3 regions of the Saccharopolyspora sp. NPDC002376 genome follow, and region 2 is predicted to be linked to each of the others. Evidence: riboswitches for the same ligand, from Rfam matches in the RefSeq annotation. Region 2 holds a riboswitch; each other region holds the start of a gene.
The links. Region 2 has a riboswitch for glycine ahead of gcvT (glycine cleavage system aminomethyltransferase GcvT). Riboswitches for the same ligand answer to the same signal wherever they lie in the genome.
Positions count from the first base shown of each region.

Region 1: it holds a riboswitch for glycine, as region 2 does, so the genes downstream of both, gcvP (aminomethyl-transferring glycine dehydrogenase) here and gcvT (glycine cleavage system aminomethyltransferase GcvT) in region 2, are expected to answer to the same signal.
Region 3: it holds a riboswitch for glycine, as region 2 does, so the genes downstream of both, gcvH (glycine cleavage system protein GcvH) here and gcvT (glycine cleavage system aminomethyltransferase GcvT) in region 2, are expected to answer to the same signal.

Region 1 is NZ_JBSFBZ010000013.1:106,885-114,453, forward strand. Features, by position in the region: gene ACWCO2_RS12035 (bifunctional nuclease family protein) at 1-94, shown strand, start outside; gene ACWCO2_RS12040 (MerR family transcriptional regulator) at 368-937, shown strand; glycine riboswitch at 1,027-1,128, shown strand; gene gcvP (aminomethyl-transferring glycine dehydrogenase) at 1,303-4,188, shown strand; gene ACWCO2_RS12050 (HesB/YadR/YfhF-family protein) at 4,326-4,595, shown strand; gene ACWCO2_RS12055 (energy-coupling factor ABC transporter permease) at 4,748-5,440, shown strand; gene ACWCO2_RS12060 (PDGLE domain-containing protein) at 5,446-5,775, shown strand; gene cbiQ (cobalt ECF transporter T component CbiQ) at 5,778-6,545, shown strand; gene ACWCO2_RS12070 (energy-coupling factor ABC transporter ATP-binding protein) at 6,533-7,312, shown strand; gene ACWCO2_RS12075 (hypothetical protein) at 7,320-7,569, opposite strand, start outside.
Region 2 is NZ_JBSFBZ010000008.1:21,892-29,460, forward strand. Features, by position in the region: gene ACWCO2_RS08310 (sulfite exporter TauE/SafE family protein) at 335-1,243, shown strand; gene ACWCO2_RS08315 (GtrA family protein) at 1,696-2,148, shown strand; gene ACWCO2_RS08320 (hypothetical protein) at 2,260-2,697, opposite strand; gene ACWCO2_RS08325 (hypothetical protein) at 3,018-3,173, opposite strand; gene ACWCO2_RS08330 (acyl-CoA dehydrogenase family protein) at 3,234-4,412, opposite strand; gene ACWCO2_RS08335 (TetR/AcrR family transcriptional regulator) at 4,514-5,140, shown strand; glycine riboswitch at 5,446-5,545, shown strand; glycine riboswitch at 5,546-5,644, shown strand; gene gcvT (glycine cleavage system aminomethyltransferase GcvT) at 5,762-6,865, shown strand; gene glyA (serine hydroxymethyltransferase) at 6,888-7,569, shown strand, end outside.
Region 3 is NZ_JBSFBZ010000010.1:854-8,422, reverse strand. Features, by position in the region: gene ACWCO2_RS09670 (DUF202 domain-containing protein) at 1-21, shown strand, start outside; gene ACWCO2_RS09665 (TetR/AcrR family transcriptional regulator) at 62-673, opposite strand; gene ACWCO2_RS09660 (SDR family NAD(P)-dependent oxidoreductase) at 812-1,552, shown strand; gene ACWCO2_RS09655 (DMT family transporter) at 1,572-1,889, shown strand; gene ACWCO2_RS09650 (L-serine ammonia-lyase) at 1,937-3,289, opposite strand; gene gcvH (glycine cleavage system protein GcvH) at 3,316-3,687, opposite strand; glycine riboswitch at 3,743-3,840, opposite strand; glycine riboswitch at 3,841-3,935, opposite strand; gene ACWCO2_RS09640 (PucR family transcriptional regulator) at 4,049-5,605, shown strand; gene ald (alanine dehydrogenase) at 5,940-7,055, shown strand; gene ACWCO2_RS09630 (hypothetical protein) at 7,423-7,569, shown strand, end outside.

The sequences.
Region 1 (7,569 bases), on a different contig from region 2:
GATCATCCCGGACGAGCAGGAGGACGAGGTGGAGAAGTTCCGCGAGTTCCTCGACTCCGTGTCTCCCGAGGACTTCCGCGGCGCGGACACCTGAGGCGTCGCAGACCCGAGATCTGACATCCGGCCCCCGCTTGCAGTTGCAGGCGGGGGCCGGGTCGTCCCGGCGCCCGCGCGTCGCGTTGACCTCCTCGCGAGGCAGGCATACCGTCGGGTTACGCGAAATCGCCCTGGTGTGATTCAGCGGGTGAACCGCCGATGCGGCGGTGCTGCGCCGCTGGCTGTCGGCGGGGTGTTCGCGGCCCTGATCGCAATCGATTCGGGCGCTGGTGATCGTCGTCGGCGACAAGCCGGACGAGGGGAGGCAGGCGTGGTCGAGGAAGCGTCCAACGGGGATGCTGCCGCGGAGCAGGGTGGGCTGTTCCCAGACGCCTCGCTGCCGGACGAACTGGTCGGCTACCGGGGCCCGGCCGCCTGCCAGATCGCCGGCATCACTTACCGCCAGTTGGACTACTGGGCGCGCACCAAGCTGGTCGGCCCGTCCATACGCGGTGCGGCCGGTTCCGGCTCGCAACGGCTGTACTCGTTCAAGGACATCCTGGTGCTCAAGGTGGTCAAGCGCCTGCTGGACACAGGGGTGTCGCTGCACAACATCCGGGTCGCGGTGGAGCACCTGCGCAACCGCGGCGTCGAGGACCTGGCGCGGCTGACGTTGTTCAGCGACGGGACGACGGTCTACGAGTGCACCTCTGCCGAGGAGGTGGTCGACCTGCTGCAAGGTGGTCAGGGCGTGTTCGGCATCGCCGTCAGCGGTGCGATGCGCGAGATCAGCGGCACCATCCACGAGTTCCCGGCCGAGCGGGCCGACGGCGGCGAGATGGTGCAGGCGGCGGACGAGCTGTCCCGCCGTCGCCGGGACCGCCAGGCCGAGACCGGCTGACCAGCCCTGGCCGTGATCGAAAGACTGTGCCGCAGCTCGCATCAGAGGTCCGCGCGGGCCACCTGATCGGGTAGGCTGCGACACATCGCCGACCCCGTGCGGGAGAGTCCGGCCCGGCCTAGCCGCGGTCGGCGCCGAAGGAGCAAAACCTCCCCGACAACCTCTCAGGCCACCTGGACCGCACGGGCGAGATACCTCTGGAAAGAGGTGGTGCCATTCGCTGGCACCACCCGCCGACGGTGCAAGCCCGGTCCCCGGGTGAAGCTCTCAGGCGTTCGCTTCGCGGACGGTGACAGAGGGGGAGAGCAGCGCAGTCCTGGCTGTACTGCCGCCCCTGTGTTCGCCGCGATGATTGAGGTTTGGCGATGTCCGACGTGACCCACGACCGCATTCCCCTGGCCGCTCTGGAGCACGGCACGCCGTTCTCCGACCGGCACGTCGGGCCGTCCCCGGCCGAACTGGCCCGCATGCTCGACGTGATCGGCGTCGGTTCGCTGGAGGAACTGGGCCGCAGCGCGGTGCCGGACGCGATCCGCGAGGACGACCTGCGCTTGGCGCTGCCCCAGCCGGCCACCGAGACCGCTGCGCTTGCCGAGCTGCGCGACCTCGCGCGCCGCTGTCACCCGCACACCGAGATGATCGGGCTCGGTTACTACGGCACCACGACCCCGCCGGTCATCCTGCGCAACGTGTTGGAGAACCCGGCCTGGTACACCGCGTACACGCCGTACCAGCCGGAGATCTCACAGGGCCGGCTCGAGGCGCTGCTGAACTTCCAGACGATGGTGGCCGACCTGGCCGGGGTGCCGGTGGCCAACGCGTCCATGCTGGACGAGGCGACCGCCGCGGCCGAGGGCATGACGCTCGTGCGCCGCGCCGGCAAGTCCAAGTCGCCGCGCTTCCTGGTCGACTCCGACACGCTGCCGCAGACCATCGCGGTCATCCAGACCCGCGCCGAGCCGCTGGGCATCGAGGTCGTCGTCGCCGACCTGTCGGCAGGGCTGCCCGAGGACGAGTTCTTCGGCGCGCTGCTGTCCTACCCGGGTGCTTCGGGTTCGGTGCGCGACCACGAGCGGATCATCGCCGAGGCGCACGAGCGCGGGGCGAAGGTCGTGGTGGCGTCCGATCTGCTGGCCCTGACGCTGCTGCGCGCGCCCGGTGAGATCGGTGCGGACGTGGTCGTCGGCAGCACCCAGCGATTCGGCGTGCCGATGGGCTTCGGTGGTCCGCACGCCGGATTCATGGCCGTGGCCAAGGGATTCGAGCGGCAGCTGCCCGGCCGACTGGTCGGTGTGAGCGTCGACGCCGACGGCAACAAGGCCTACCGCCTGGCGTTGCAGACCCGGGAGCAGCACATCCGCCGCGAGAAGGCGACCAGCAACATCTGCACCGCGCAGGTCCTGCTGGCCGTGGTGGCGTCGATGTACGCCGTCTACCACGGTCCGGCCGGGCTGAAGGCGATCGCTACCCGCGCGCACCGGATGGCGTCCGTGCTGGCCGAGCAGCTGCGGCGCGGCGGCGTCGAGGTGCTGCACCAGGACTTCTTCGACACGATCGTCGCGAAGGTGCCGGGGCGGGCCGATGAGGTCGTGTCCGCGGCGCGGCGCGGCGGCATCAACCTGCGGCGCATCGACGTCGACCGGGTGGGCATCAGCTGCGACGAGACCACCACGCGCGCCAACCTGGCGACGGTGTGGCAGGCCTTCGGCATCGACGGCGTGGACGTCGACGAGCTGGACGCGCAGACCTCCGACGCGCTTCCGCTGGCGCTGCTGCGCACCTCCGAGTACATGACGCACCCGGTGTTCCACAGCCACCACTCCGAGACCTCGCTGCTGCGCTACCTGCGGCGGCTGTCGGACAAGGACGTCGCGCTGGACCGCAGCATGATCCCGCTGGGGTCGTGCACGATGAAACTCAACGCGACCGCCGAGATGGAGCCGATCACCTGGCCGGAGTTCGGTTCGCTGCACCCGTTCGCGCCCGCGCAAGACGCCGAGGGTCTGCTGTCGCTGGTCAAGGACCTGGAGACCTGGCTGGCCGAGGTCACCGGTTACGACGCGGTGAGCCTGCAGCCCAACGCCGGTAGCCAGGGTGAGTTCGCCGGTCTGCTGGCCATCCGCGCCTACCACCGCAGCCGCGGTGCGGCCGACCGGGACTTGTGCCTGATCCCGGCCAGCGCGCACGGCACCAACGCCGCCAGCGCGGTGATGGCCGGGATGCGCGTGATCGTGGTGCGCTGCGACGAGCAGGGCAACATCCAGCTGGACCACCTGCGCGAGCTGGTCGCCGAGCACGCCGACGACCTCGCCGCGATCATGATCACCTACCCGTCCACGCACGGCGTCTACGAGGACACCGTGCGCGAGGTGTGCGGTCTCGTGCACGACGCCGGCGGCCAGGTCTACGTCGACGGCGCGAACCTCAACGCGCTGATCGGCCTGGCCCGGATGGGCAAGTTCGGCTCCGACGTCTCGCACCTGAACCTGCACAAGACGTTCTGCATCCCGCACGGCGGCGGTGGCCCGGGCGTCGGCCCGATCGGCGTGCGGGAGCACCTGTCGCCGTTCCTGCCGAACCACCCGCTGCAGCCGGCGGCCGGTCCGGAGACCGGGGTGGGCCCGATCAGCGCGGCGCCGTGGGGCAGCGCCTCGATCCTGCCGATCTCGTGGGCCTACGTGCGGATGATGGGTGCCGACGGGCTGCGGCGCGCGACGCTGACCGCGGTCGCGGCGGCCAACTACGTGGCGCGGCGGCTCAACAACTACTTCCCGGTGCTCTACACCGGCAAGGGCGGCTTCGTCGCCCACGAGTGCATCCTGGACCTGCGCGAGATCAGCAAGACCAGCGGCATCAGTGTGGACGACGTGGCCAAGCGGCTGGCCGACTACGGCATCCACGCGCCGACCATGTCGTTCCCGGTGGCCGGGACGCTGATGGTGGAGCCGACCGAGAGCGAGAACCTGGCCGAGCTGGACCGCTTCTGCGAGGCCATGATCGCGATCCGCGCGGAGATCGACAAGGTCGTCGCCGGGCAGTGGCCGGCCGAGGACAACCCGCTGGTCGGTGCCCCGCACACGGCCGAGTGCCTGGCCAAGGACTGGGACCACGCCTACTCCCGCGAGGAGGCGGCCTATCCGCTGGGTACGGACGTGGCGAAGGTGTGGCCGCCGGTCCGCCGCATCGACGGCGCCCGAGGCGACCGCAACCTGGTCTGCTCCTGCCCTCCGCTGGACGCCTACCAGTCCTGATCGCCTGCCGGCCCCCGCTCGATGTGGGCGGGGGCCGTCGGGTGACACGCGGGGGTTGGCCCGGTTTGCGCGCCCTGCGGGACGGATGACACGGTGGCTCCTTCACCTGACCGGCTCCGACAAGGGAGTTGAGCATCATGCTCACCATCAGTGAGAGCGCCGCCGAGGTCATCAAGCTCGTCCTCGTCGGTGGTGACTCTCAAGAAGGCTCCGGGTTGCGCATCGCGCCGGCCGGGGACGGATTGCAGGCGTCGATCGCCGAGGCGCCCCAGGAGGGCGACGAGGTGATCGAGACCTCCGGGGTCCGGGTGTTCCTCGAACAGCAGGTCGCCACCCTGCTCGGGGACAAGACGCTGGATGCCGAAAGGGACGCCAACGGCGAACTGGCGCTGGCAGTCAGAGACTGATCCGAAGGACTTGCGGACGACCCGGGTGCTTTTGCCCGGGTCGTCTGTTTTTGCTTGCGAGAATGCGATCAGCACCTCTTGCCAAAGTCTGGTGACAGCACCTCGCGGGCAACTACCCTCCATAGGCAGTTGGATGTGCGGGAGGGTGCGAGATGCGGACCGAGACGCTCGCGATGCACATGAGCGACGGGTTGCTGAGCGCGCCGACGGCGGTGCTGTTCGCCGCTGTCGCGGTGGCGGGGTTGTCCCTGGCGCTGGTCAAGGCGCGCGGTGACCTCGACGATCGGACTGCGCCGATGGCCGGTCTGGTGGCCGCGTTCGTGTTCGCTGCGCAGATGATCAACTTCCCGGTGCTGCCGGGCGTGAGCGGGCACTTGCTGGGCGGTGCGCTGGCGGCGATCCTGGCCGGGCCGTGGGTGGGCGCGCTGTGCGTGGCCATCGTGCTGGTGGTGCAGGCGCTGCTGTTCGCCGACGGCGGGCTGACCATGCTCGGCGCGAACATCACCAACATGGCCTTGATCGGCACCGCGGTCGGCTATTTCGTCGCGCTGGCCTTGCGCCGCGTGGCCACTCGCAGCAGGGGCGGGTTGCTGGTGACCGCGTTCGTCGCGGCTTGGGTGAACACCGTTGCCGCGTCCGGAGGTTTCGTCCTGGAGTACGCCATCGGTGGCGCGGCCGGTTACGGCACCGGTACCGCTGCGATCGCCGTGGTCGGTGTGCACTGCTTGATCGGGTTGGGCGAGGGCGTGATCACCGCTGCCACTGTTGGCGCAGTGGCAGCGGTGCGGCCGGACCTGATCCACCTGCTGCGCGTTGCTCGTGTTGAGAAGGAGGCCGTGCGGTGACGGGGATGCGACGGTTCCTGCTGGTGTTCGGACTGGTGGTGCTGGTCATCGCCGGTGGGGTGGCCTACTTCGCCGACTCCGACCCGGACGGCTTGGACGCGGTGACCCAGCAGGGCTGCCAGGTGGTGCAGACCGACCAGGGCGAGCAGCTGACCGGGCACTGCATCGCGCAGAACACCGAGGACCACGCGCTTTCCGGCGGTCCGCTGGCGGATTACACCATTCGCGGTGACGATCGCTGGACCGGTCTTGCGGGCGTGATCGGCGCGGCGGTCACCCTGATCGCGGCCGGCGGCCTGTTCTGGGGACTGCGCCGGCGGACCGGGAGCGAATAGCGGTGGGCGCCGGGCACGCGAGCGCGTTGCACCTGCCGGGTGCTTCGGCGTTGCACCGGCTGTCGCCGGAGGTCAAGATCGTCGCCGCGTTCCTGGTCGTGCTGTGCGTGGTGGCGACTCCGCGCGAGGTGTTCTGGGCCTTCGGCGGGTACGCGGTGCTGCTGGCCGCGTTGGCTCTGCTCGCGCGGATCCCGCCGCGCTGGTTGGCCGCCCGCCTGCTGATCGAGGTGCCGTTCGTGGTGCTGGCCCTGGTGCTGCCGTTCACCGCTGGAGGCGCGACGACGGATGTGGCGGGCCTGTCGCTGTCCACCGAGGGACTGCTGGCGGGCTGGAACATCCTGGTCAAGGGCACGCTCGGGCTGGCGACATCGCTGCTGCTGGCCGCCACCACCGCGCCGCGCGAGCTGGTGGTGGGTCTGCAGCGGCTGCACGCGCCGAAGTCGTTGATCACGATCATCACGCTGATGCTGCGCTACGCCGAGGTGATCGTGGCCGAGGCGGACCGGATGCGCATCGCCCGCATCTGCCGCGGGCACGACCCGCGATTCCTGTGGCAGGTCGGAGCAACCGCGCGGGGCATCGGCAGCCTGTTCATCCGCTCCTACGAGCGGGGTGAGCGGGTGCACCTGGCGATGGTTTCGCGGGGGTGGCGCAGCGCGATGCCCGACCTCGGCGAGTCGCGCCGCACGTCGTCGGCGATGTGGTGGTGGGGCATGGCCGCACCCGCCGTCGCCGCTGTTCTCCTGGGAGCCGCGCTGTGGACAGCCTGAGCAAGACCTCGCCCGAACGCGCTGCGGCGTCGGAAGACGTCGCGGTACTGGAGGTTTCCGGGCTGACCTACGAGTACCCGGACGGGCACCGCGCGTTGCGCGGCCTGGACCTGCGCGTCGAGCGCGGGGAGCGGGTCGCCGTGCTCGGGCCCAACGGCGCGGGCAAGACGACGATGACGCTGCACCTCAACGGCGTGCTGCGTGCTGGGTCGGGGCGGATTGAGGTGGGCGGGCTGCCGGTGCAGCAGCGGAACCTGACCGAGATCCGCCGTCGTGTCGGGCTGGTCTTCCAGGACCCCGACGACCAGCTGTTCATGCCGACCGTGCGCGAAGACGTCGCGTTCGGCCCGGCCAACTTCGGGCTGCGGGGCGCTGAGCTGGCACAACGGGTCGAGTCGGCGTTGGCTGCGGTGGGGATGGCCGAGCACGCCGACCGCTCGCCGCTGCACCTGTCCGGCGGGCAGCGCAAGCGCGTCGCGCTGGCCACCGTGCTGGCCTGCGACCCGGAGGTCCTGGTGCTGGACGAGCCGTCGTCGAACCTGGAGCCGGTGGCCCGCCGCGAACTGGCCGAGGTGCTCCTGGACTGGGGCGGCACGATGCTCATGGTCACCCACGACCTGCCCTACGCCTGGCAGCTGTGCCCGCGCAGCGTGCTGATCGACGACGGCGCGGTGGTCGCCGACGGACCGACCGCCGAGATCCTGGCCGACGCCGAACTGCTCGCCGCGCACCGCCTGGAGCTGCCGTTCGGCTTCCAGCTGCCCTGATGCCGCGTCACCGGATTCGGCCCCACGGCTTGAAAACCGACAGCAGGTAGGCGGTGAGCAGCAGGTTCGGCCCGATCATCACCGGGTACAACAGGATGGTGGGGATCGCGCCGGTGCCACCGCTGGCGAGGTGGGTGCCGGCGTCGGCCGCCTGGTTGATGAGCGGGCGCAGCGCGACGACGATCAGCACCGCGAAGACCACGTTGATGCCGAGCTTGACCGCCACCCACCAGTACCGCAGCAGTCCGTACTTGCTG
Region 2 (7,569 bases):
CGGCGAACAGTGCGAGCAGCTTCCACCCGGAAGATCATCCGGCGCTGGAAGTGGCCTTGCGCACAAGAACCGGCGATTCCAGGCCTCCCGCACTTTGAGAGCCGGTGCCGTTCAACCGCAGGATCTGCTTCACTGGCGCGCATGACGCCTGGTGATCAGTGGCGGCTGCTCGTGCAGCGCCTCCACGTCGACCTCCGCCGCGTCACCTCCGCAGGGTGTCGGCGCGCGCGGTAGCCCCGCTCGCACCGTCCACTCCCCCGTTTCCGGCTTCGCATCGCAGCGCGCGTTCCCCCGTGCGCCGGTTTCGGCACCCCTCGCACCCTCGGAGAACATCGTGCAAGCGTTCCTGATATTCGCGCTCGGCGGTTTCGTCGCGCAACTGGTCGACGGATCCCTGGGCATGGCTTACGGCGTCACTTCGACAACGATCTTGCTCGCCGCCGGGATGAGCCCGGCCCTGGCCTCAGCCTCGGTGCACCTCGCCGAGCTGGGCACTTCCTTGGCCTCCGGTCTCTCGCACTGGAAGTTCGGCAACGTGGACTGGCGCGTCGTCATCACGCTCGGCGTGCCGGGCGCCATCGGCGCGTTCCTCGGCGCCACCGTCCTCAGCAACCTCTCCACCGAGGCCGCCGAGCCGTGGATGTCGACGATCCTGCTCGTGCTCGGCGCCTACGTGCTCACGCGATTCGCCTTCCGCCCGCTGCGCCGCCGACAGCTCACCGGTGTCAGCTCGAAGCTGCTCGCCCCGCTCGGCCTGGTCGCCGGGTTCGTGGACGCCACCGGCGGTGGCGGCTGGGGCCCGGTGGCGACCCCGACGCTGCTGAGCACCGGTCGGGTCGAACCGCGCAAGGTCATCGGCTCCGTGGACACCAGCGAGTTCCTGATCGCGGCCGCGGCGAGCCTGGGCTTCCTGTTCGCCCTGTCGCACCAGAACCTGTCCTGGACGACCGTGGGTGCGCTGCTGCTGGGCGGCGTGGTCGCCGCGCCGCTGGCGGCCTACCTGGTGCGCATCGTGCCGATGCGGCTGATCGGCGTCGGAGCCGGCGGGCTGATCGTGTTCACCAACGCGCGGACCCTGATCAAGGACTTCGACCTTCCCGGGCCGTCCCACGCGATCATCTACTCGGTGATCGTCGTGGCCTGGGTGGCCGCCATCGCCTACACCGTCCGAGTTCACCTCGCAGAGCGCCGCGCAGGGGACACCGACGAGGTGGCGGAGACTGCGGAGGCAGTGCGCAGCTGACCTCGCACCGGGGTGACGGTTCCACCAGAGCCGCCACCCCTTCGAAAATTCAGCACAACCTTCAGCGGCGACCACGCAATGCTGACTCTGAGCGAAGATTTACCCACGTGCCGTATCGCCGAGATCAACCGAACGAGTTACTGTTCGGTAGACCGTGTGGAAGCCCCCCGACACACGGTAGGTGCCCCGGGTGAGGAGTTCAGCACTCCCCGCCCGGGGCACCGCTCCCCGTACCGCGGCCTTTGAACGCGGCCGCAAACGTTTCGCGGTCAAGTGTGCACCGGCTCGTTGGTATATTCCAGCCGCCACGCGGCCCAATCCTCCGCACCCACATCAGCACAGCGCAACCGTGCAATCCGCCTCGGTCACGACGTTTCATGTCTCCAGCACTCACGCCCGCGCGAAGCGCCGCTGGGTATCGTTCGGCCGAACGCGGATCCCACGGAGGCGAGATGGCACCGCAGGCCACCGAGACGACTGGTGCCAAGCGGTACTGGCGACTGATCAGCCGGTTCGCCGCGGCATCGGTGGTGGCCACCGCGATCAGCCAGGTCGTCTTCCTGCTCGCCTACTCCCTCGGCGCCGCACCGGTAGCGGCGACGATCATGGCGTGGCTGGCGGGCGCGATCCCGAACTTCACCCTCAACCGACGCACCTGGGGCAGCACCGACCGAGCGAACCTGCGCGGCGAAATCCTGCGCTACGCGATCATTTCGGTGACCACGGCCCTGCTGGCCGCCCTCGCCACCCACAACGCCGAAAGCCTCGCCCGGTCCCTGTTCCCAGATGCCCGCAGCGCGCAGGTGGCGGTCGTCTGGGGAGCGTTCCTGGGCACCTACGTGGTGATGTTCGTGATCAAGTTCTTCCTCGTGGACCGCCTGGTCTTCCCCGAGCAGAACCGCTGACCCACCCGCGCCCCGGCGGAACCCTCCCAAATTTCCCCAAATTTGGAATTTCCCACCCCGGCGCTGTCCCAGACCTTCCCAATTTTAAGGAAATTTGGACGCCCTCCGCGGTCAGCGGCGTTGTTCGGGGGAGCGGCCGAGCTGGCGGGAGTGCGCGTGGGTCGCCTGCACCCACTGCGTGACGGACGGACGCGTGATCAGCACCATCAACGTGATCACAGCGGCAGCCAGAACGACCCATACCAACATCGTGGTGAGGTCCGGCCTATCACCGCGCCCGAGGAAAGAACGGAGCACGCCGAACCCGGTGACGGCCACCGTGATCCACCCGGCCATCGCCATCGTCCCGGTGTTGGGAAACCGCGGATTCAGCAGCCGGACAACTCCGAGCACGTGCATGACGCCAACGGCGCCGACGATGAACGTCAGCAGCACGACGGCGATCTCCCCGCCCCCACTGGCCCCAGCAAGCCCGGCGACCAACGTGTAAACGGCAACCCCGAGCACGACCAGCGCAACAATTCCCCCGAGCGCAGCAGCACCAAGCACAGCCCCAGGCCGATTCGGAGCTTGCTGAGGCGTCGGGTTCGAAACCTGTTGCTGTGGCGGAGGAGTCGGAATCGGCCCGGACGGCTGCGGCGGCCCCTGCCGGCGAGGCGGCACGCCCCCACCAGCTCCCTGAGAATCCCCAGGCCTAGGTGGCTGCGACATGACCGCCCCTCCCCAACGCCAGCAACGAGCGCGAATCCTAACCGATCAATGGGCCGGGGAAGGCCGAAAATCCGGCCACACGGCGGCCTTCTCGGGGAGAAGGGGACAACGATCCCCGACTCTGGAACCCAAGGAGTCGGGGCCGTTGGTCTTGGGAGTCAGCTCTTCTTGTCGCCCTTGCCGAGGAACTTGTCCTTGACCTGGTCGAGCTTCTCCTTGTTCTTCGGGTCGGTGGCGTACTTCTTCGCCTGGTCGATGACCTGCTTGCCCTGCTTGCTCTTGGCGAACTCGGTGACCTTGTCGAACAGCGACATCGTTACTCCCCGCATCTCGGACTCACTGTTGATCAGCAGAATACCGACGCGGTGGGAGGATCAGCCCAGAACGCCGCGCACCGATGCGTGGCCCTTGAGCAGGTTGCGGGCCAGCGTGCGGCGCTGGATCTCGTCGGTGCCCTCGAAGATCCGCAGCAGGCGCAGGTCGCGGTACCAGCGCTCGATCGGCAGCTCCTTGGTGTAGCCCATGCCGCCGTGCATCTGCAGCACCCGGTCGACGATCTCGTTGGCGCGGGTGGCGCCGTAGAGCTTGGCGATCGACTGCGCGTGGCGCGAGTCCATGCCCTGGTCGATCTGCCAGGCCGCCTGCAGCACCAGCCAGCGCAGTGCCTCGATCTCCACCGCCGAGTCCGCCACCATCCACTGGATCGCCTGGCGCTCGGCGATCGGCTTGCCGAAGGTCTCGCGCTGCTTGGCGTAGTCCATGCCCATCTCGACCAGCCGCTCGCAGGAGCCCAGCGCTCGCGCGGGCAGCATGTAGCGGCCGTGGCCGATCCACTGCATGGCGAGCTTGAAGCCGTGCCCGACCTCGCCGAGGACGTTGCCCTCAGGAACTCGCACGTTGTCGAAGACCAGCGCGGCCGGCTGGCGCTCCCACGGGCCCATGATGTCGATCGGCTCGGACTTCCAACCCATGTCGCGGTCGACCAGGAAGCAGGTGACGCCGCCGTTGGCGCCCTTCTCCTTGTCGGTGACGGCGAAGACCATCACGAAGTCGGCGTCGATGCCGCCGGTGATGAACGTCTTCTCACCGTTGATCACCCACTCGGCGCCGTCCTTGACCGCCGTGGTCCGCAGGTCCTTGGCGTCCGACCCGGCGCCGGGCTCGGTGATCGCGAAGCAGGACTTGCGGGTGCCCTCGATGGTCGGCAGCAGGTAGCGCTGCTTCTGCTCCTCGTTGGCGTAGTAGAGGATGTTGTCGGCGTAGCCGCCGAACCGGAACGGCACGTAGGTGCGGCCGAGTTCGATCTCGATCAGCGCGGACATCACCGCTGACAGGCCCATTCCGCCGTACTCCTCGGGCGTCTGCACGCCCCAGAACCCGGCTTCCTTCGCCTTCTGCTGCAGCTCGTGCTGCTCGTCCTTGGTCAGGCCGCGCTCGCCGGCCCGCTCGCGGCGCAGCACCTCCGGCTCCAGCGGCGCCAGCTCGCGCTGGACGAAGTTGCGCACCCAGTCCCTGATGTCGCGTTCGGTGTCGGAGAGCGAGAAGTCGACCATTGCCGGATCCTTTCCTGCGGCCATCTAACTAACGTTGTTAGTTTTATGGCAGCCTAAGACGGCCCCGGCGAGCGCCGCAAGAGATCCGACTAGGAGAAGACGTGCCCAGACCGACCACTCCCCGGCTGTCGCCGGAACGCATCCGCCGCGTCGGACTGGAGATCATCGACGCCGATGGCCTGGAAGCGCTGTCCATGCGCCGCCTCGCCGAACGCCTCGGAGTGCGCGCGGCCTCGCTGTACAACCACGTCGCGACCAAGGAAGAACTGCTGCACGAGATCGCCGAAGACGTGATGGGCTCGGTGGACGTCTCGGACTTCGAGCAGGACTGGACGACCGGCCTGCGCAGCTGGGCCCGCTCCTACCGCGCGGCGCTGGCGGCCCACCCCAACCTGGTGCCGTTCCTGGCCTACGGCCCGGCCCGCCGCGAGAACGCCCTGCGCCGAGCCGATGCGGTGCACGGCGGCCTGACCAGCGCGGGCTGGCCGCAGCGCTACGCCACGATGATCGGCGCCTCGACGAAGTACCTGGTGGTGGGCTCGGCGATGGGCTCGTTCAGCGGCGGCTTCCCGGACGACGCGGACCTCTACGGCGACCGCTTCCCCCACCTGAACAAGGCACACCTGCTCCGCGAACACGCAGCGGAAATCGACGCAGCCAGCTTCGAACTAGCCCTCGAAGCCCTCATCGACGGCCTGCAGAAGCAGTACCGAGAACTCACCGGCTAACGCTTGGGAGTCACTCATCGACTCCTTCCGGCGGAGGCACCGGGCCAAAGTCCCCTTCGATCGGACCACTCAAGCGCTTGACCAGTTCCGGGTCGGTATAGATGAGCGCCGTTGCCTTCCACTCGTGACGTCACCTTGATCGACTAACTCCGCGACGCTCTTGGGATCCCGCTGCTTCACTCCACTGGACCTCACGCTCTTTCAGAACTCCACAGCAAGTCGGCACGAGATCACTCATCCTTCCGGTTGACGTGGGTCACTGGTGGTTCGTAGCGTCCTTGACGCAGAACCGAATAGCGCGCCTACGACGTCGTGCGGGAGAGACTCCGGCCCTTCTCGGGACCGGGGCGCCGAAGGAGCAACACTCCCCAGCAAACTCTCAGGCACCGGCACCGCACGACACCAGGCGATCACGGAGAAAAGCAGAAGCATGCACTTCTCGCCCACGGTGCAAGCCACCTCCCGAGGTGGCGAAACTCTCAGGCCAATGACTCCGGGGAGACCGCCCGACCAGCGCAGCCCGCGCAGGTCGGGGTCGAGGTGTCCCCGATAAGGTTGGGCGCAGTGAGCTGACCGGCCCTCGACTGCCGACCGGCGCCCACCAGGAGGAGTCCCACCACCATGTCGTCGCCACGACAGACGCCCTTGCACCACGTGCACGAGGAACTCGGCGCCAACCTCACCGAGTTCGCCGGCTGGCAGATGCCGCTGCGCTACTCCGGTGACATCGCCGAGCACAACGCGGTGCGCACCGCGGCCGGCCTGTTCGACCTGAGCCACATGGGCGAGATCCGGATCAGCGGCCCGGAAGCCGCGGCCGCGCTGGACCACGCGCTGGTCGCCAACGCCTCCAGCATCACGCCCGGCCGCGCGCGCTACACCATGATCTGCAACGCGCAGGGCGGTGTGCTGGACGACCTGATCGTCTACCGCCTCGCCGAGCAGGAGTTCCTGGTGGTGGCCAACGCCGCGAACGCCGCCGTGGTCTCCGCCGAGCTGACCGAGCGGATCAGCGGGTTCGACGCCCAGCACGAGGACGTCTCCGATGACTACGCGCTGATCGCGATCCAGGGCCCGAACGCCGTCGCGATCCTCGCGCCGCTGACCGAGACCGACCTCTCCGGCGTCAAGTACTACGCGGGCTACCCGGCCCAGGTCGCGGGCAAGGACGTGCTGCTGGCGCGCACCGGCTACACCGGCGAGGACGGCTTCGAGCTGTTCACCGCGCCCGGCGACGCCGAGGCCGTGTGGCAGGCGCTGACCGAGTCGGGCGCGGAGCACGGGCTGCAGCCCGCCGGGCTGTCCTGCCGCGACACGCTGCGCCTGGAAGCCGGCATGCCGCTGTACGGCAACGAGCTGTCCGCCGAGCTCACGCCGTTCCACGCCAACCTCGGCCGGGTGGTCAAGCTCGACAAGACCGTCGACTTCGTCGGCAAGGAAGCGCTGGCCGCCGTCGCGGAGAAGCCCACCGAGCGCACCCTGGTCGGGCTCAGCACCGACCAGCGCCGCGCGCCCCGGCACGGCTACCGCGTGCTGGACGCCGACGGCGCCGAGATCGGCGTGGTCACCAGCGGCGCCCCGTCCCCGACCTTGGGCCACCCGATCGGGATGGCCTACGTGGACCGCGAGCACAGCGAACCCGGCACCCAGCTGCAGGTAGACATCCGCGGCAAAGCAGTCGCGGTGCAGGTCGTCGAGCTGCCGTTCTACCGCCGCAACGCCTGAGAGAAACACAGGAGGCAACACCATGTCGACACCGGACCTGTTCAACGACCAGCTGGCCGCGGTGGACCCCGAGGTTGCGGCGGCGGTCGGCGCCGAGCTCAACCGCCAGCAGACCACGCTCGAGATGATCGCCTCGGAGAACTTCGCGCCCCAGGCCGTGCTCGAAGCGCAGGGCTCGGTGCTGACCAACAAGTACGCGGAGGGCTACCCTGGCCGCCGCTACTACGGCGGCTGCGAGCACGTCGACGTCATCGAGCGGCTGGCCATCGAGCGGATCAAGGAGCTCTTCGGCGCTTCTTACGCCAACGTGCAGCCGCACTCCGGCGCACAGGCCAACGCGGCGGCGATGTTCGCGCTGCTCAAGCCGGGCGACACCATCATGGGTCTGGACCTGGCGCACGGCGGCCACCTGACCCACGGGATGCGGATCAACTTCTCCGGCAAGCTCTACAACGTGGTGCCCTACCACGTGCGCGAGGACGACCACCGCGTCGACATGGACGAGGTCGCCCGGTTGGCGCGGGAGAACAAGCCGCAGCTGATCGTCGCCGGTTGGTCGGCCTACCCGCGGCAGCTGGACTTCAAGCGGTTCCGGGAGATCGCCGACGAGGTCGGTGCCTACCTGATGGTGGACATGGCGCACTTCGCCGGTCTGGTCGCCGCGGGCCTGCACCCGAACCCGGTGCCGCACGCCCACGTCGTCA
Region 3 (7,569 bases), on a different contig from region 2:
GCTTACGTGCTGTTCGCCTGACCAAACGCTCCAGTGTGGACGATCCCGAAAACTCCGGGCACTACTGCGATGCGCCGACCAGGCCGGGCCACGCCGACATCGCGCAGTCGATGATCGCGTGCGCGGTTTCGCGGGAGCAGCCGTCGCAAGCCTGGATCGACAAACCTTGCAGCACAGTCAGGTAGAACGAGGCGATCGCCGCGATGTCCGCACCGGCCGGTACGTCGCCTTCGGCGACCGCGAGTTCCAGTCGTGCGTGCACCGCCCGGTAGTCGTCCTTGCGGCACTCGGCCAGGAATTCCTGGACTCGCTGGTTGTCCGGGCCGCAGTTGGTCGCCGAGAGCACGACCATGCAGCCCCTCGGCGTGCTGGGGTCCACGTAGGCGTCGGCGTTGTCGCGCAGCATGGCTTCGATCGCCTGGCGCGCGGTCGGGTGCTTCTGGAGCGAATGTTCGCCCACGGCTTCGTCGGCGCTGTTGTAGAGCGCGATCGTCTCGCGGAACAGGCCCTCCTTGGAGCCGAAGGCCGCGTAGAGGCTCGGTGAGCTGATGCCCATCGCCGCGGTGAGGTCGCTCAGCGCCGTCGCCTCGTAACCCCTCTCCCAGAACAGCTCCATCGCGGCATGCAGCGCGGTTTCGCGGTCGAAACTGCGCGGTCGACCTGGCGGCGGCATCTCACACTCCTCTGATCTCGGAGCGGTCATCATCGCCGACCCGGTTCCGGCCGACGCCGCAGCTCCCACCTCGTTGACACCCAGGATAACCCGTGCTAGCCATTTATATATCGTTCGATACAGAAATATGAGGTGCTCATGGGGTCTCTAACGGGCAAGGTTGCACTGGTGACCGGCGGCGGGCGCGGGATCGGCGCCGGTATCGCCGAACGACTGGCCACCGACGGCGCCGACGTCGCGATCACCTACAACACCGCTGCCGATCGGGCCGACGCCGTCGTCGGGAAGATCGAGGAGACCGGCCGCCGAGGCCTGGCGATCGCCGCCCCGGCCTCCGATGTCGACGCGGTGGCACGAGCGGTGCGGCAGACGGTCGACGAGTTCGGCCGACTGGACGTCCTGGTCAACAACGCCGGGATCTTCACCTGCGCGCCGATCGACGAGCTGACCCTCGAGCAGTTCGACGAAACCGTCTCCGTCCACGTGCGCGCGGTGTTCGTAGCCGTGCGGGCTGCTGTCGAGCACCTGCCCGAGGGCGGGCGGATCATCAACATCGGGAGCAATCTGGCCGAACGGGTTCCCGGCCCCGGTCTGAGCCTGTACTCGCTGAGCAAGTCCGCGTTGATCGGCTTCACCAAGGGCCTCGCCCGCGACCTGGGCCTGCATGGCATCACGGCCAACGTCGTCCACCCCGGCTCCACGGACACCGAGATGAACCCGGCCGACGGGACGGACGCCGACGCCGAACGGGCGCTGACCGCGCTCGGCCGCTACTCGACCCCCGCCGACATCGCGGCCACCGTCTCGCACCTGGCCGGCGAATCCGGACGGAACATCACCGGCACCTCGATCACAGTCGACGCCGGCGCCAACGCCTGAGAGCGGGGAGGACACCGGAATGCCCTGGGTCATCCTCATCGTCGCCGGGCTGCTCGAGATCGTCTGGTCGCTGGCGTTGAAGCACGCCGAAGGCATGACCCGGCTGTGGCCCGCGGTCGTGGGAATCGGGGTCGCCATGATCAGCCTCGGGATGCTGTCGTTGGCGTTGAAGCACCTGCCGGTCGGCAGCGCCTACGCGATCTGGGTCGGCATCGGCACGGTCGGCGTCGCCGTCGTGGGCATGCTCACCTTCGGTGAACCCGTGACGTGGCCGCGCCTGGCGTTCTTGACGTTGATCGTGGTTGGCATCGCCGGCCTCAAATTCGTCGAAGCCTGAGCGGCGCGGGCGGGGACGGGGGAACCCCTGCCACCGCCCGCACCGAATCAGCACTCGATGACGTTGACCGCGAGTCCGCCGCGGGCGGTCTCCTTGTACTTGACCTTCATGTCCCGGCCGGTCTCCCGCATCGTCTTGATCACCTTGTCCAGCGAGACGAAGTGGTTGCCGTCACCACGCATCGCCATCCGCGCCGCCGTGATCGCCTTGACCGAGGCCACCGCGTTGCGCTCGATGCACGGGATCTGCACCAGACCGCCGATGGGATCGCAGGTGAGCCCGAGGTTGTGCTCCATCGCGATCTCGGCGGCGTTCTCCACCTGACGCGGCGTCCCGCCGAGCACCTCGGCAAGCCCGGCCGCAGCCATGGAGCACGCCGAACCGACCTCGCCCTGGCACCCGACCTCGGCCCCGGAGATCGAGGCGTTCTCCTTGAACAGCACCCCGACAGCCCCGGCTGCCAGCAGGAACCGCACCACACCGTCGTCGTCCGCACCGGGTACGAACCGGGTGTAGTAGTGCAGCACCGCCGGGACGATGCCCGCCGCACCGTTGGTCGGCGCCGTCACCACTCGCCCACCGGCCGCGTTCTCCTCGTTCACCGCGAGCGCGAAGAGCGTGACCCACTCCAGCGGGTCGTCCTGATCGGTCAGCAGCGCGGCCAGCTCCGCCGCCCGCCGCTTGACCTTCAGCCCGCCCGGGAGTTCACCGGTGTTGCGGCAGCCGTTGTCCACGCACTCCCGCATGACGTGCCAGATGTCCAGCAGTTCCTTGCGCACGGCGTCCTCGCCGCGCCAGGACAGCTCGTTGGCCAGCATGACGCCGCTGATGGACAGGCCGGACTCCGCGGCGCGCTCGAGCAGTTCCATGCCGGTGCGGAATGGCAGCCGCAGCTCGGTCTCGTCCGGTTTGATCCGGTCGGACCCGGTCGCGTCCTCGTCGACGACGAAACCACCGCCCACCGAGTAGTACACCGCGCTGTCCAGCTCGGCGTCCCCGGCGAAGGCGGTGAACCGCATGCCGTTCGGGTGCACCGGCAGCGACCTGCGGCGGTGCATCACCAGATCGCGGTCCGAGCTGAACCGGATCTCGTGCGTCCCGTCGAGGCACAGCCGCCCCGTCTCGCCGATCTCGACGACCCGGTCCGCCACCGCGGCCGGATCGACGACCTCCGGGCTGTGGCCCTCCAGGCCCAGCAGCACCGCCTTCGGGCTGCCGTGCCCGTGGCCGGTCGCCCCCAACGAACCGAACAGCTCCGCCTTGACCCGCGTGACCTGCGGCAACCGGCCCGCGTCGCGCAGTCGTCGCGCGAATCGCTTGGCCGCCCGCATCGGTCCCACGGTGTGCGAACTGGACGGTCCGATGCCCACTGAGAACAGGTCGAAGACACTGATCGCCATTGATCGCCTCCGCTGCTGCCCGGGTCCTACTGCCCGATCAGTTCGGCGTACTGCTCCGCGGTGAGCACAGCACCGGTACCGGTGGCGCGCACCTCCAGCAGCCAACCGCCGGCGAACGGCTCGGCGTTGACCAGCGCGGGATCATCCACAACGGACTCGTTGATCGCCACGACCTCGCCGGTGACCGGCGCGAACAGGTCGCTCACGGACTTGGTGGACTCCATCTCACCGCAGGTCTGCCCGGCCTCGATCTGCTCGCCGACCTCCGGCAGCTGCACGAAGACGATGTCGCCGAGCGCCTCGGCGGCGTGGTCGGTGATGCCGATGCGGACCAGCTCGTCGCGGTCCTCGATCCACTCGTGCTCTTCGGTGTAGCGCAGGTTCTGCGGCAGGGACATGGTGGGAGGCTCCAAGGCTGCTCGGAGGGCGCGGGCGCGCCCGGAAATGTGCTGGGCCTCCCCCTCTGTTTCGGGACCTGAGAGCTTCGCCGCAGACCTGCGACTTGCACCTTGGGTGGCGCGCCAGCGGTGGCGCGCGCTTTCCAGAGTTGCCTCGCCCGAACGGTCATGGGTGCCTGAGAGTTTGTGGGGAGTCTTGCTCCTTCGGCGCCTCGCAGCTGGTACGAGGTCTCTCCCGCACGGGGTCGACGGCCAGTATGCGATTGTCAGACTGCTCAGCAACGATAAACGTGCCTGTCTTGGTGTCACAATGCCCTCCCCAACTGACCGCCAAGGCGGCCGCTTCTCCAGGAGGCCGGTGATGCTCGACGTCCGAGCACTGGTCGAACGGGTCGGCCCGACCCTGCTGCGCTCGGTGGTCGTCCCGGAATCGACCGCGTGCGTCGGCGACGTGGTCATCGCCGAACCCGACCAGCACCTGACCGTCGTCGACGGCGACCTCGTGCTGGGCGTGGCCGTCGCGGACCGCGAGCAGGCGGCGTCACTGGTGCGCGTCTGCGGCGACCGGGGCGCTTCGGCGGTGCTGCTGAAACCGCCGGTCTCCGCCGATGAGCGCATCGTCGCCGCGGCCGAGGCGGCCGGGGTCGCGCTGGTCGAGGTCCGGTCGGAGACCGCGTGGGCCCAGCTGGTCTGGCTGATCAGGGCGGCGCTGGCCGGGACCGACATCGACGAGGCGGGCGCGCGCAGCCCCGGGGTCGGCGATCTGTTCCGGCTCGCCGACGCGGTGGCCGACGTGGTGGACGCGCCGGTCACGATCGAGGACGCGCGCTCCCAGGTGCTGGCCTACTCGGCCCGGCAGGACCTCACCGATCCCGCGCGGGTCTCGACGATCATGGGGCGCAGGCAGCCGGACGACGTGCTGGCCAAGTTCCGGGCGTACGGCACCTTCCGCAAGCTCAGCAAGGGCAGTTCGGCGATCTTCGTGCCCGCCCAGCAGGACGGCACGCTGCCCCGATTGGTCGTGCCGATCAGGATGGGCGGCGAGCTGCTCGGATCCATGTGGGCGGTGGTGCCCGAGGAGGTTTCCGAGGAGCGTGCGACGGCGTTCGCCGACACCGCACACCTGGTCGCGCTGCAGCTGCTGCGCTGGCGGGCGGTGGCCGACGCCGAGCGGCGGCGCAGCGCGGAGCAGGTGCGGCTGCTGCTGGACGGCGGCGAGGGCTGGCGGGTCGCGGCCAACGAACTGGCCGTCCCGAACGAGCGACACCGGGTGATCGCGATCGAGATGCCCGCCTCAGCCGGGCCCGCCGAAGGGCACCGGTTGGCGCTGTGGGAGTGGATCACGCGCGGGATCGGCCGCCGGCCGCTGGTCACCGAGATCGGCACGATGCTCTACGCGGTGGTGCCGGACCGCGGCGACCGCGGCGGCTGGCTGGAGCTGCGCACTGCGCTCGCCTCGCACGACATGTCACCGCGCCCGCTGATCGCGGTGGGCACCTCGGTGGCGGTGGCGGACCTGCACCAGTCGCGGTCGCAGGCCGAAGAGCTGGTCAGCCTGCTGCGCACCGGCAAGCTGCAGGAACGGGTCGCGGTCTACGAGGACTACTGGCACCTGCTGGTGCTCAGCCGCATGGCGGGCGCGGCGACCGACGCGGGCATCGGCGCGCTGGGACCACTGCAAGTCATGCGCGAGCACGACCGCACCCAGGGCACCGAGTACCTGGCGACGCTGCGCGCCTGGCTGCGCCACCCCGGCGACCCGCGGCAGGCGAGCCAGGAGCTGAACGTGCACCCGAACACCTTCCGCTACCGGATGAAACGGCTCGCCCAACTCGTCGACATCGACCTGGACGACCCGGACGTCCGCTCGGCTCTGCTGGTCCAACTGCTCGCCGAACGCTGGGCGCAACACGGCTGAGAGCCTGCCGGCGTATGCCGTCCGCGCTTGTGGAAGCGGCGTAGCCGCTTGCATCCCCCTTCGCAGGGTGGCCACCGGCGGGCTCTGAGCGGTTTCCTGGCGAGGACGGCCCCTCCGCCGTGTATTGGTCATACATCAGGAGGGGCACCCGCAGTCCAGGGAACCGCTCAGGTTCCGCCAAGCGACCACCCGAGAAACGCAGCCAGTAACAGGCCTTGAGCGGTTGTGCTGCGAGCACAAGGGGGTCGGGGCAATCTCATCGCGTGGGCATGATGCGCCCCCGGAATCGGCGACGGATCGTTGTGCGCAACACAGGTGACGAAAGGATTCCGCCGTGAAGATCGCCGTCCCGCGCGAGATCAAGAACAACGAGTACCGGGTAGCGCTCACGCCCGCGGGCGTCCACGAGCTGAACAGCCGCGGGCACGACGTCTTCGTCGAGGCCAACGCGGGCGCCGGCTCCTCCATCCCGGACGAGGACTACCTCGCCGCGGGCGCGAAGGTCCTGCCCAGCGCCGACGACGTGTGGTCCGAAGGTCAGCTGGTGCTCAAGGTCAAGGAGCCGATCACCGAGGAGTACCCTCGGCTGAGCCGCGACCAGGTGCTGTTCACCTACCTGCACCTGGCCGCCGACGCCGCGCTGACCGACGCGATGCTGAACTCCGGCGTCACCGGCATCGCCTACGAAACCGTGCAGACCGCCGACGGCAGCCTGCCGCTGCTCGCGCCGATGAGCGAGGTCGCCGGTCGACTCGCCCCGCAGGTCGGCGCCTACTCGCTGATGCGCCCGAGCGGTGGCCGCGGCGTGCTGCCGGGCGGTGTCCCGGGCGTGCACCCGGCGCGGGTCTTGGTGATCGGCGGCGGTGTCGCGGGCCTCAACGCCGCGCGCGTCGCGATGGGCATGGGATCCGACGTGGAGCTGCTGGACACCAACGTCGACAAGCTGCGCGAGATCGACCGCGACTTCCACGGCCAGATCCGCACGGTGACCTCCAACCGCTACTCCGTCGAGCAGGCGGTGCGCGCCGCCGACATGGTCATCGGCGCGGTGCTGATCCCGGGCGCGAAGGCGCCGAAGCTGGTCTCCAACCACCTGGTGTCGGAGATGAAGCCGGGCAGCGTGCTGGTGGACATCGCGATCGACCAGGGCGGCTGCTTCGCCGACTCCCGCGCGACCACCCACGACGACCCGACCTACCGGGTCCACGACTCGGTCTTCTACTGCGTGGCGAACATGCCGGGTGCGGTCCCCAACACCTCGACCCACGCCCTGACCAACGTCACCCTCCCCTACGTCCTGCGCATCGCGGACCAGGGCTGGCGCGAAGCCTCCCGAACGGACGCGGCCCTGGCGGTAGGCCTCAACACCCACGAAGGCCACCTCGTCAACGCCCCGGTCGCCGAAGCCCACAACCGAACCAGCACCCCGATCACCGACATCCTCGGCTGATCCCGAACCGCGAAAACCCCACCACCGCAAGCCGGCAGCGGGGTTTTCGCACATCCAGGCGCAGTGGTGTGAGTCCGTCAGGTTTAGGGCAAAACTGACTCGCGGCAAAAGGCGGGCACACGCGGGGCGGCCCGCTCAACCAGCCTGGGGGTCACCGGGAGCAGGCCGCCACCGTCAGTGTAGGACACGCTCGGCCGTTTGCCGACGAGCTGCGCGACCGCTCGGCGGGCATTTTCAAGCCGAATCGATAACCACTCGATGGAGTGAGCCCTGCGCCCTGGCCGTGCAGGCGTGGACACCGCCTGCCGATGTCACCCGTTGGGGCAGCCCGGAAGTGGGTTGCCGAACGACTGCGGCGGGAGGCGATGTGGCGGACACGGCGTTACGCAAGGCAGTGCTCGACCGGCTCGACAACCTGGACCGGGTGGTGGACGACGCCGCCGCCGAAGTGCTGCTCCCGGTCGCCCGTTCCGAGCTCTACCGGCTCACCGCCGGGTTCCGGGCACTGCTCGAC